Regions from separate parts of the Streptomyces sp. NPDC090025 genome, predicted to be linked through region 2. Evidence: predicted binding sites of a transcription regulator. Region 2 holds the regulator's gene; the other holds the start of a gene.
What was found. The regulator HrcA, encoded in region 2, represses chaperone genes, less so after heat shock. The targets are predictions, from matches to a motif close to TTNGCACTCNGNNNNNCNGAGTGCNAA.
Positions count from the first base shown of each region.

Region 1: groES (co-chaperone GroES) is a predicted target of HrcA. The motif match lies at 2,957-2,983, and genes of this name have one in related genera.

Region 1 is NZ_JBIVFL010000001.1:606,906-611,334, reverse strand. It holds gene ACIPXM_RS02995 (ester cyclase) at 1-597, shown strand, start outside; gene groL (chaperonin GroEL) at 739-2,367, opposite strand; gene groES (co-chaperone GroES) at 2,502-2,810, opposite strand; gene ACIPXM_RS02980 (hypothetical protein) at 3,028-3,393, opposite strand; gene ACIPXM_RS02975 (polysaccharide deacetylase family protein) at 3,390-4,337, opposite strand.
Region 2 is NZ_JBIVFL010000007.1:67,158-71,586, forward strand. It holds gene hemW (radical SAM family heme chaperone HemW) at 1-55, shown strand, start outside; gene ACIPXM_RS18190 (DUF3097 domain-containing protein) at 90-893, opposite strand; gene ACIPXM_RS18195 (MBL fold metallo-hydrolase) at 904-1,713, opposite strand; gene hrcA (heat-inducible transcriptional repressor HrcA) at 1,881-2,900, shown strand; gene dnaJ (molecular chaperone DnaJ) at 2,901-4,040, shown strand; gene ACIPXM_RS18210 (nitronate monooxygenase) at 4,215-4,429, shown strand, end outside.

The DNA.
Region 1 (4,429 bases), on a different contig from region 2:
ACCCACAGCATCGTCGGCAAGGACCGCTCGGACGGCTCGCACATCGTGGAGATCGTCGAGTTCCCCTCGTACGACGTGGCCATGCGCAACTCGCAGCTGCCGGAGACCGACCGGATCTTCCGCGAGCTGGTGGCGCTCTGCGACGAGATGCCGACCTTCACCGATCTCGACGTGGTGCGCGACGAGGCGCTGTACAAGGCCAACGCGCGGCGGCTGCTCGACATGATCGCGACCGAGCCCGAGCTGGCGCTGCTCGACGAGGTGCTCGCCGAGAACTACCACGACCACGATCCGGGCAACGAGCAGGACGTGATCGGGATGGACGCGGTGCGCCGCGAGGTCGAGATGTGGCGCGGCGGCTTCGACTTCGCCTTCACGGTCGAGGACCAGCTCGCCGACGGCGACCGGGTCTGCACCCGGTGGAGCTGGCGGGGCGAGCACGTCGGCGACTTCATGGGGATCCAGCCGACCGGCATGGACGCGGCCATGACCGGGACGGTGATCCACCGCTTCCGCGACGACGGCAAGATCGTCGAGGGCTGGTGGCACTACGACGCGCTCGGTCTGATGGCCCGGCTCGGCGCCGTGGAGGCGTGAGCCCCGCCGGGCGCGGACCTGCCCGGACACGCACCGAGGCCCGGTGCTCCCGCGACGGGAGCACCGGGCCTCGTGACGCCCGCCTTCAGTGGCGGGCGTCAGATGCTTCAGCCGTTCCAGCTGTTCAGCCGGTCAGCCGTTTCAGTGGGAGTGGCCGTGACCGTGGCCGTGACCCGCGTCGGCCGGCTCCTCTTCCTTCTTCTCCACCACGAGGGTCTCGGTGGTGAGGAGCAGGGAGGCGATGGAGGCGGCGTTCTCCAGGGCGGAGCGGGTGACCTTGACCGGGTCGATGACGCCGGCCTTCACCAGGTCGCCGTACTCGCCGGTGGCGGCGTTGAAGCCCTGGCCCTTCTCGAGCTCGGCGACCTTCGAGGTGATGACGTAGCCCTCGAGACCGGCGTTCTCGGCGATCCAGCGCAGCGGCTCGACGGCGGCGCGGCGGACGACCGCGACACCGGTGGCCTCGTCGCCGGTCTTGTCGAGGTTGCCCTCGAGGACCTTGACGGCGTGGACGAGCGCGGAGCCACCACCGGAGACGATGCCCTCCTCGACCGCGGCGCGGGTCGCGGAGATGGCGTCCTCCAGACGGTGCTTCTTCTCCTTCAGCTCCACCTCGGTGGCGGCGCCGACCTTGATCACGCACACGCCGCCGGCCAGCTTCGCGAGGCGCTCCTGGAGCTTCTCGCGGTCCCAGTCGGAGTCCGTGGCGTCGATCTCGGCCTTGATCTGGTTGACCCGGCCGAGGACGTCGGCGGAGGAGCCGGCGCCTTCCACGATGGTGGTGTCGTCCTTGGAGACGGTCACGCGGCGGGCGGTGCCCAGCACGTCAAGACCGGCCTGGTCGAGCTTGAGGCCGACCTCCTCGGAGATGACGGTGGCACCGGTGAGGGTGGCCATGTCCTGGAGCATCGCCTTGCGGCGGTCACCGAAGCCGGGCGCCTTGACGGCGACGGCGTTGAAGGTGCCACGGATCTTGTTGACGACGAGGGTGGAGAGCGCCTCGCCCTCGACGTCCTCGGCGATGATCAGGAGCGGCTTGGAGGCACCGGCCTGGATGACCTTCTCCAGGAGCGGCAGCAGGTCCTGGATGGAGGAGATCTTGCCCTGGTTGATCAGGATGTACGGGTCGTCGAGGACGGCCTCCATACGCTCCTGGTCGGTGACCATGTACGGCGAGAGGTAGCCCTTGTCGAAGGCCATGCCCTCGGTGAAGTCGAGCTCCAGACCGAAGGTGTTGGACTCCTCGACGGTGATGACACCGTCCTTGCCGACCTTGTCCATGGCCTCGGCGATGAGCTCGCCGACCTGCTGGTCCTGCGCCGAGAGGGCGGCGACGGCGGCGATGTCCGACTTGTCGTCGATCGGGCGCGCGGTGGCGAGCAGCTCCTCGGAGACGGCCTTGACGGCGGCGTCGATGCCCTTCTTCAGGGCGGCCGGGGAGGCACCGGCGGCGACGTTGCGCAGACCCTCGCGGACCAGGGCCTGGGCGAGCACGGTGGCGGTGGTGGTGCCGTCACCCGCGATGTCGTTGGTCTTGGTCGCCACCTCCTTCACGAGCTGGGCGCCGAGGTTCTCGTACGGGTCCTCGATCTCGACCTCGCGGGCGATCGTGACACCGTCGTTGGTGATGGTGGGGGCGCCGAACTTCTTGTCGATGACGACGTTGCGGCCCTTGGGGCCGATCGTCACCTTCACCGTGTCGGCCAGCTTGTTGACGCCGCGCTCAAGGGCGCGACGGGCGTCCTCGTCGAACTTCAGGATCTTCGCCATGGGAGCGGTTCAGCCCTCTCGGAAATCGTTGAAAAAACTGCGCCCCTGGACGCCCACGGAGAAACCAGGGGGGTCAGGGGCGCAGTTCGAAGCATCTTTACAGGTGCTTAGGTGCTTACAGGAGCCTTGGTGGCTTACTTCTCGATGATCGCGAGCACGTCGCGAGCCGAGAGCACGAGGTACTCGTCACCGTTGTACTTGACCTCGGTGCCGCCGTACTTGCTGTAGAGCACGACGTCGCCGACCTTCACGTCGAGCGGAAGACGCTCGCCGTTCTCGAAGCGGCCCGGGCCCACGGCGAGGACGGCGCCCTCCTGGGGCTTCTCCTTCGCGGTGTCCGGAATGACCAGGCCGGAGGCCGTGGTCTGCTCGGCGTCGAGCGGCTGGACCACAATGCGGTCCTCAAGCGGCTTGATGGCAACCTTGGAGCTGGCGGTCGTCACGATCCGACCTCCCCCTTCGGAGATCTCACGGGGTTAACTGTCTGAGGTGGCGACCAGGTGGATCCGTCGTCGCGGGTGCCGGACCTGCCCGTCGCTGTGTTGGCACTCTCCTGCGGGGAGTGCCAGAGCCGAGACTATGACCGGGATTAGCACTCGGTCAAGCGGAGTGCCAATTCACGACCCTGTGGCGTGACCTCAGGACGTCCTCGGACCGACCTCAGGGCTGCTCCGCCGGCACGTCCCGGCCCCTCATCAGGGGCAACGCGCGGCCGGATCCGACGGTTCCGGACCCCTCGGCCCCGGCCCCGCCGGACGCGGGCGGCCCGGACCCCGCCGCGGACCCCGCCGCGGCGGACGGTGCCGCGGGCTCCACGGGCACCACCGGCACCACGGGCACCACGGGCTCCGTACGCGCCTTCGGCAGCGCCGCCCGGGCCTTCGGCGGGTGCGGACGGGGTGAAACCTTCTCCGCCGCCTTCCGGCCGAGCCGCTCGATCGGGTCGACCGAGGACGCGCAGGCCGGAAGGGCGAGCAGCGCGCCGGTCAGGGCCAGGGCGGCGGTCAGCCGGCGCGCCCGGCTCATACGTAGTCCTCGAGCCTCGCCACCGCGTACCCCTTGGCCGTGACCGTCTTCATCACCTTCCGGATCATGTCCGGCATGCTGCCCTTCCAGTCCTCCTTGCCCCGGAAGTGGGTGAGGATGATGTCGCCCGGGTGCAGGTCCCGGTCCCACTCGCGCCACTCCATGTGGTCGGGGAACGCCTCGGACGCCCACAGCGGGACCGCCTTGACGCCGCAGGACTTCGCGGCGCGCAGGGTGTCCTCGTTGTAGTTGCCGTACGGCGGGCGGAACAGCGGCGGCCGCTTGCCGAACTGCTTCTGGATGATGTCCTGCATCCCGCAGATCTGACGCTTCTGGTCGTCGTAGTCGAGACCGGGCAGGTAGGGGTGGGTCAGCGTGTGGTTGTGCAGCGACACCCCGCCTGCCTGCATCTTCCTGAAGTAGCCGTAGTCCTCCTTCACCAGGTAGTTGCTGAGGAAGGCGCTGTACGGGATCTTCAGCTCGCTCATCATCCGCAGCAGCTCGGGGTCCTTCTCCGCGCCGTCGTCGATGGTGAGGAACACGATCCTCTGCTTGGTGGGCACGGTGGTGAAGACCGGCGGCAGCCCGCTGCCGTCGGTCTCGAAGCCCTTGCGGGTGGTGATCCTCGGCTTGACGGCGGGCGGCTCCGGCGGGTCGAGCGGGGGCAGCGCGAGCCCCCACTTCTTCGCGGCGGCGACCCGCGCGGCGCGCTGCTGACGGACCTTGTCGACGTACGCGCCGAGCGCGCCCGCCGCGCCTTCCGCGCGCGGCTGCTGTCCGGCGGCGGGCTGGGCCGGTTTCGCCGGTACGGGCCTTCCGGCGCCCTCGTCGCCCGAGCCGCCCGCGCAGGCGGAGCCGAGCGCGGCGACGAGCAGGGCCGCTCCGGCCATCCGCCAGCGCCTCACAAGGCGCCCCTTTTGTTCTGTTTGTCGTACTAGCTGCATGGCGCCGCATCCTGTCAGCGCCACGCCCCTCCACGGCCCCGACACCACCGGCACGCCCGCCGCCGTCCCCCGGGCGGCCCACACCGCCGCCG
Region 2 (4,429 bases):
GACCCTGCGCGGACGGCTCCTCGCGGACGCGGTGGTGCGGGACCTGGTCGACTAGACACGGTCCGGGCCCGCCCGGCGGCGGGCGGGCCCTACGGCGCCGTGACGAAGTCGATCAGTTCCTCCACCCGGCCGAGGAGGGCCGGTTCGAGGTCCTTGTACGAGGTCACCCTCGAAAGGATGTGCTGCCAGGCGGCGCCCGTGTTCGCGGGCCAGCCCAGCGCCTGGCACACGCCCGTCTTCCAGTCCTGGCCGCGCGGCACGGCGGGCCAGGCCCGGATGCCGACCGAGGAGGGCTTCACGGCCTCCCAGACGTCGATGTACGGGTGGCCGACCACGAGCACGTCGGGCGAGGTGACCCGGGCCGCGATCCGGGACTCCTTCGAGCCCGGCACCAGATGGTCCACCAGGACGCCGAGCCGGGCGTCCGGGGCCGGGGCGAACTCGGCCACGATCGCGGGCAGGTCGTCGACGCCCGCCAGGTATTCGACGACGACGCCCTCGATCCGCAGGTCGTCGCCCCACACGCGTTCCACCAGCTCCGCGTCGTGCCGCCCCTCGACGTAGATCCGGCCGGCCCGGGCCACCCGGGCCCGCGCCCCGGGCACGGCGACCGAGCCCGACGCGGTACGGGTGGGGCGCGCCGGGGCCGCGGCCGCCGGGCGGACCAGGGTGACCACCCGGCCTTCGAGCAGGAAGCCCCGCGGCTCCAGCGGGAAGACCCGGTGCTTGCCGAACCGGTCCTCCAGGGTCACGGTGCCCGCCTCGCAGCGGATCACCGCCCCGCAGAAGCCCGTCGCCACCTCCTCGACCACCAGGTCGCGGTCGGCGGCCACCTCGGGCACGGGCGCGGAGCGCTTCCAAGAGGGCGTCAGGTCCGGGTCGTAGCTGCGCATTTGGGGGACGCTACGACACCTCGAAGCGCCGTGCCAGTTCACCGCGCTGGCGCCGTACGAACGTGGCGTCCACCACGGCGCCGTGCCCCGGCACGTACACCGCGTCCTCGCCGCCCAGCCGGAGCAGCCGGTCCACGGCGTCGGGCCAGCGGGCGGGGACGGCGTCCGGGCCCGCCTGGGGTTCGCCGGACTCCTCGACCAGGTCGCCGCAGAACACCACCTCGGGCCCGGCCGCCCCGTCCGGCACGCACAGCACCAGGTCGTGACCGGTGTGCCCCGGGCCCACGTTGGCCAGCAGCACCTGCCGGCCGCCCAGGTCGAGCGTCCACTCGCCGGTGACCGTGTGCCGCGGCGCGACCAGCGCCTCGGCCGCCCGCGCCGCCGCCCGCTCGTCGACCCCCTGCCGTACCGCGTCGAGCCGCAGCTCGTCGGCCTCCCGGCGCAGCAGCGCGTCCACGCCCACCGCGCCGAACACCTCGGCCCCGGGGAACGCCGCCGTGCCCAGCACGTGGTCGAAGTGCGGGTGGCTCAGTGCGATGTGCGTCACCTCGCGCCCGCCGGTGAGGGCGGTCGCCTGGGCCCGGATCTCGGCGCCCTCGTCGAGCGTCGAGCCCGTGTCGTACAGGAGCACCGCGTCCCGCCCGACGACCAGGCCCACGGTGGCGTCCCAGCCCGGCAACCGGCGCCGTCCCACGCCGTGGCCGAGCCGTTCCCAGCCGTGCGCCGCCCAGTCGATGCCGTCGCCGTCACCCGGACCCGGGCCGTGGTCCCCGCCGTGGTCCCCGCCGTGCTCCCTGTCGTGATCCCTGTCGTGATCCATGGCGCGACGCTAACCGTTCCGACGCGACCCCGACGCGACCCCGACACCGCCTCCTTGCCAGGAGCGATGTCCGCCGCCGTACACTGGCCGGGGGATCGCTGGCACTCGAACAGGGTGAGTGCCAAAAGCGGAGCAACCGGAACCGGAACGACAGCTGGAGGTGCGCGATGCTCAGCGAACGCAGGCTCGAGGTGTTGCGCGCCATCGTCCAGGACTACGTCGGCACCGAGGAGCCGGTCGGCTCCAAGGCGCTGACCGAGCGGCACAAGCTCGGCGTGTCGCCCGCGACCGTCCGCAACGACATGGCGGTCCTGGAGGAGGAGGGCTACATCGCCCAGCCTCACACCAGCGCCGGGCGCATCCCGACCGACAAGGGCTACCGCCTCTTCGTGGACCGGCTGGCGGGCGTCAAGCCGCTGTCGACCCCGGAGCGGCGGGCGATCCACAACTTCCTCGACGGGGCCGTGGACCTCGACGACGTCGTCGGCCGCACGGTCCGGCTGCTCGCGCAGCTGACCCGCCAGGTCGCCGTCGTGCAGTACCCCTCGCTGACCCGCTCGACGGTCCGGCACGTGGAACTGCTGTCGCTCGCGCCCGCCCGGCTGATGCTGGTGCTCATCACCGACACCGGCCGGGTCGAGCAGCGGGTCGTCGATTGCCTCGCGCCGTTCGGCGAGACCTCCCTCGCCGATCTGCGGGCCCGGCTCAACAGCCGGGTCGTGGGCCGCCGGTTCGCCGACGTCCCGCAGCTGGTGCAGGACCTCCCCGAGTCCTTCGAGGACATCGAGGACCGCGGTACGGTCTCGACCGTGCTCGCGACCCTGCTCGAAACCCTGGTGGAGGAGCAGGAGGAGCGGCTCATGATCGGCGGCACCGCCAATCTGACCCGCTTCGGACATGACTTCCCCCTGATGATCAGGCCCGTCCTGGAGGCCCTTGAGGAGCAGGTCGTGCTCCTCAAGCTGCTCGGCGAGGCCAAGGAACCCGGCATGACCGTGCGGATCGGGCACGAGAACCCCCATCAGGGGCTCACGTCCACGTCCGTCGTCTCGGTCGGCTACGGTTCCGGCGGCGAGGCAGTCGCCAAACTCGGCGTGGTCGGACCGACCCGCATGGATTACCCCGGAACGATGGGAGCGGTACGCGCAGTGGCACGTTACGTCGGACAGATCCTGGCGGAGTCGTAAGTGGCCACGGACTACTACGCCGTACTGGGCGTACGCCGCGACGCGTCGCAGGACGAGATCAAGAAGGCTTTCCGCCGACTCGCCCGCGAGCTTCACCCGGACGTGAATCCGGACCCGAAGACGCAGGAGCGGTTCAAGGAGATCAACGCCGCCTACGAGGTGTTGTCGGACCCGCAGAAGAAGCAGGTCTACGACCTCGGCGGTGACCCGCTGTCCGCCTCCGGCGGAGGCGGCGGGGCCGGTGGCTTCGGCGCGGGCGGTTTCGGGAACTTCTCGGACATCATGGACGCGTTCTTCGGTACGGCGTCCCAGCGCGGCCCGCGCTCGCGCACCCGGCGCGGCCAGGACGCGATGATCCGCCTGGAGGTGACCCTGGAGGAGGCCGCGTTCGGCACCACCAAGGACATCCAGGTCGACACCGCCGTCGTCTGCGGCACCTGCTCCGGCGAGGGCGCCGCGCCCGGCACCTCGGCGCAGACCTGTGACATGTGCCGCGGCCGCGGTGAGGTCTCGCAGGTCACCCGGTCCTTCCTGGGCCAGGTCATGACCTCGCGGCCGTGCCCGCAGTGCCAGGGCTTCGGCACCGTCGTCCCGACCCCGTGCCCCGAGTGCGCGGGCGACGGCCGGGTCCGGTCCCGCCGCACCCTCACGGTCAAGATCCCGGCCGGTGTCGACAACGGCACCCGGATCCAGCTGGCCGGCGAGGGCGAGGTCGGCCCCGGCGGCGGCCCCGCCGGTGACCTGTACGTCGAGATCCACGAGACCCCGCACGAGGTCTTCCAGCGCCGCGGCGACGACCTGCACTGCACGGTCACCCTGCCGATGACGGCGGCGGCCCTCGGCACCAAGGTGCAGCTGCAGACCCTCGACGGTCCTGAGGACGTCGACATCCGCCCGGGCACCCAGTCCGGCCAGTCGATCCCGCTGCACGGCCGCGGCGTCACCCACCTGCGCGGCAACGGCCGTGGCGACCTGATCGTCCACGTCGAGGTCCAGACCCCGGGCAAGCTCGACCCGGAGCAGGAGCGGCTGCTGCGCGAACTGGCGAAGCTGCGCGGCGAGGAGCGGCCCCTGGGGCAGTTCCAGCCCGGGCAGCAGGGGCTGTTCTCGCGGTTGAAGGACGCGTTCAACGGGCGTTAGGCGCGCTGCCGGGTGCGTCCGTGAGGGCGCTGAGTCCGGTTGACGTTCATCGAGGGGCGGCCCGCACACAGTGCGCGGGCCGCCCCTCGTGCGTGCCCGGGTCCGGGCGGGGGACGGGCCGCGGTGGGCCGCGGCCGATTCGGCGGCGTTCGGGAGGCATGAAACGATGCCCGTATGTCCACCGCACTGAACGATCTCTCGCGTCTTCCGATCGTGCAGGCCCCCATGGCGGGTGGCGCCTCCTGTCCCGAACTCGTCGGAGCCGTGGCCGAGGCCGGGGCGCTCGGCTTCCTCGCCGGTGGCTACAAGACCGCCGGCGGGCTCTACCAGGAGATCAAGCGGGTCCGCGGCCTGACCGCGCGCCCCTTCGGGGTCAACCTCCTCATGCC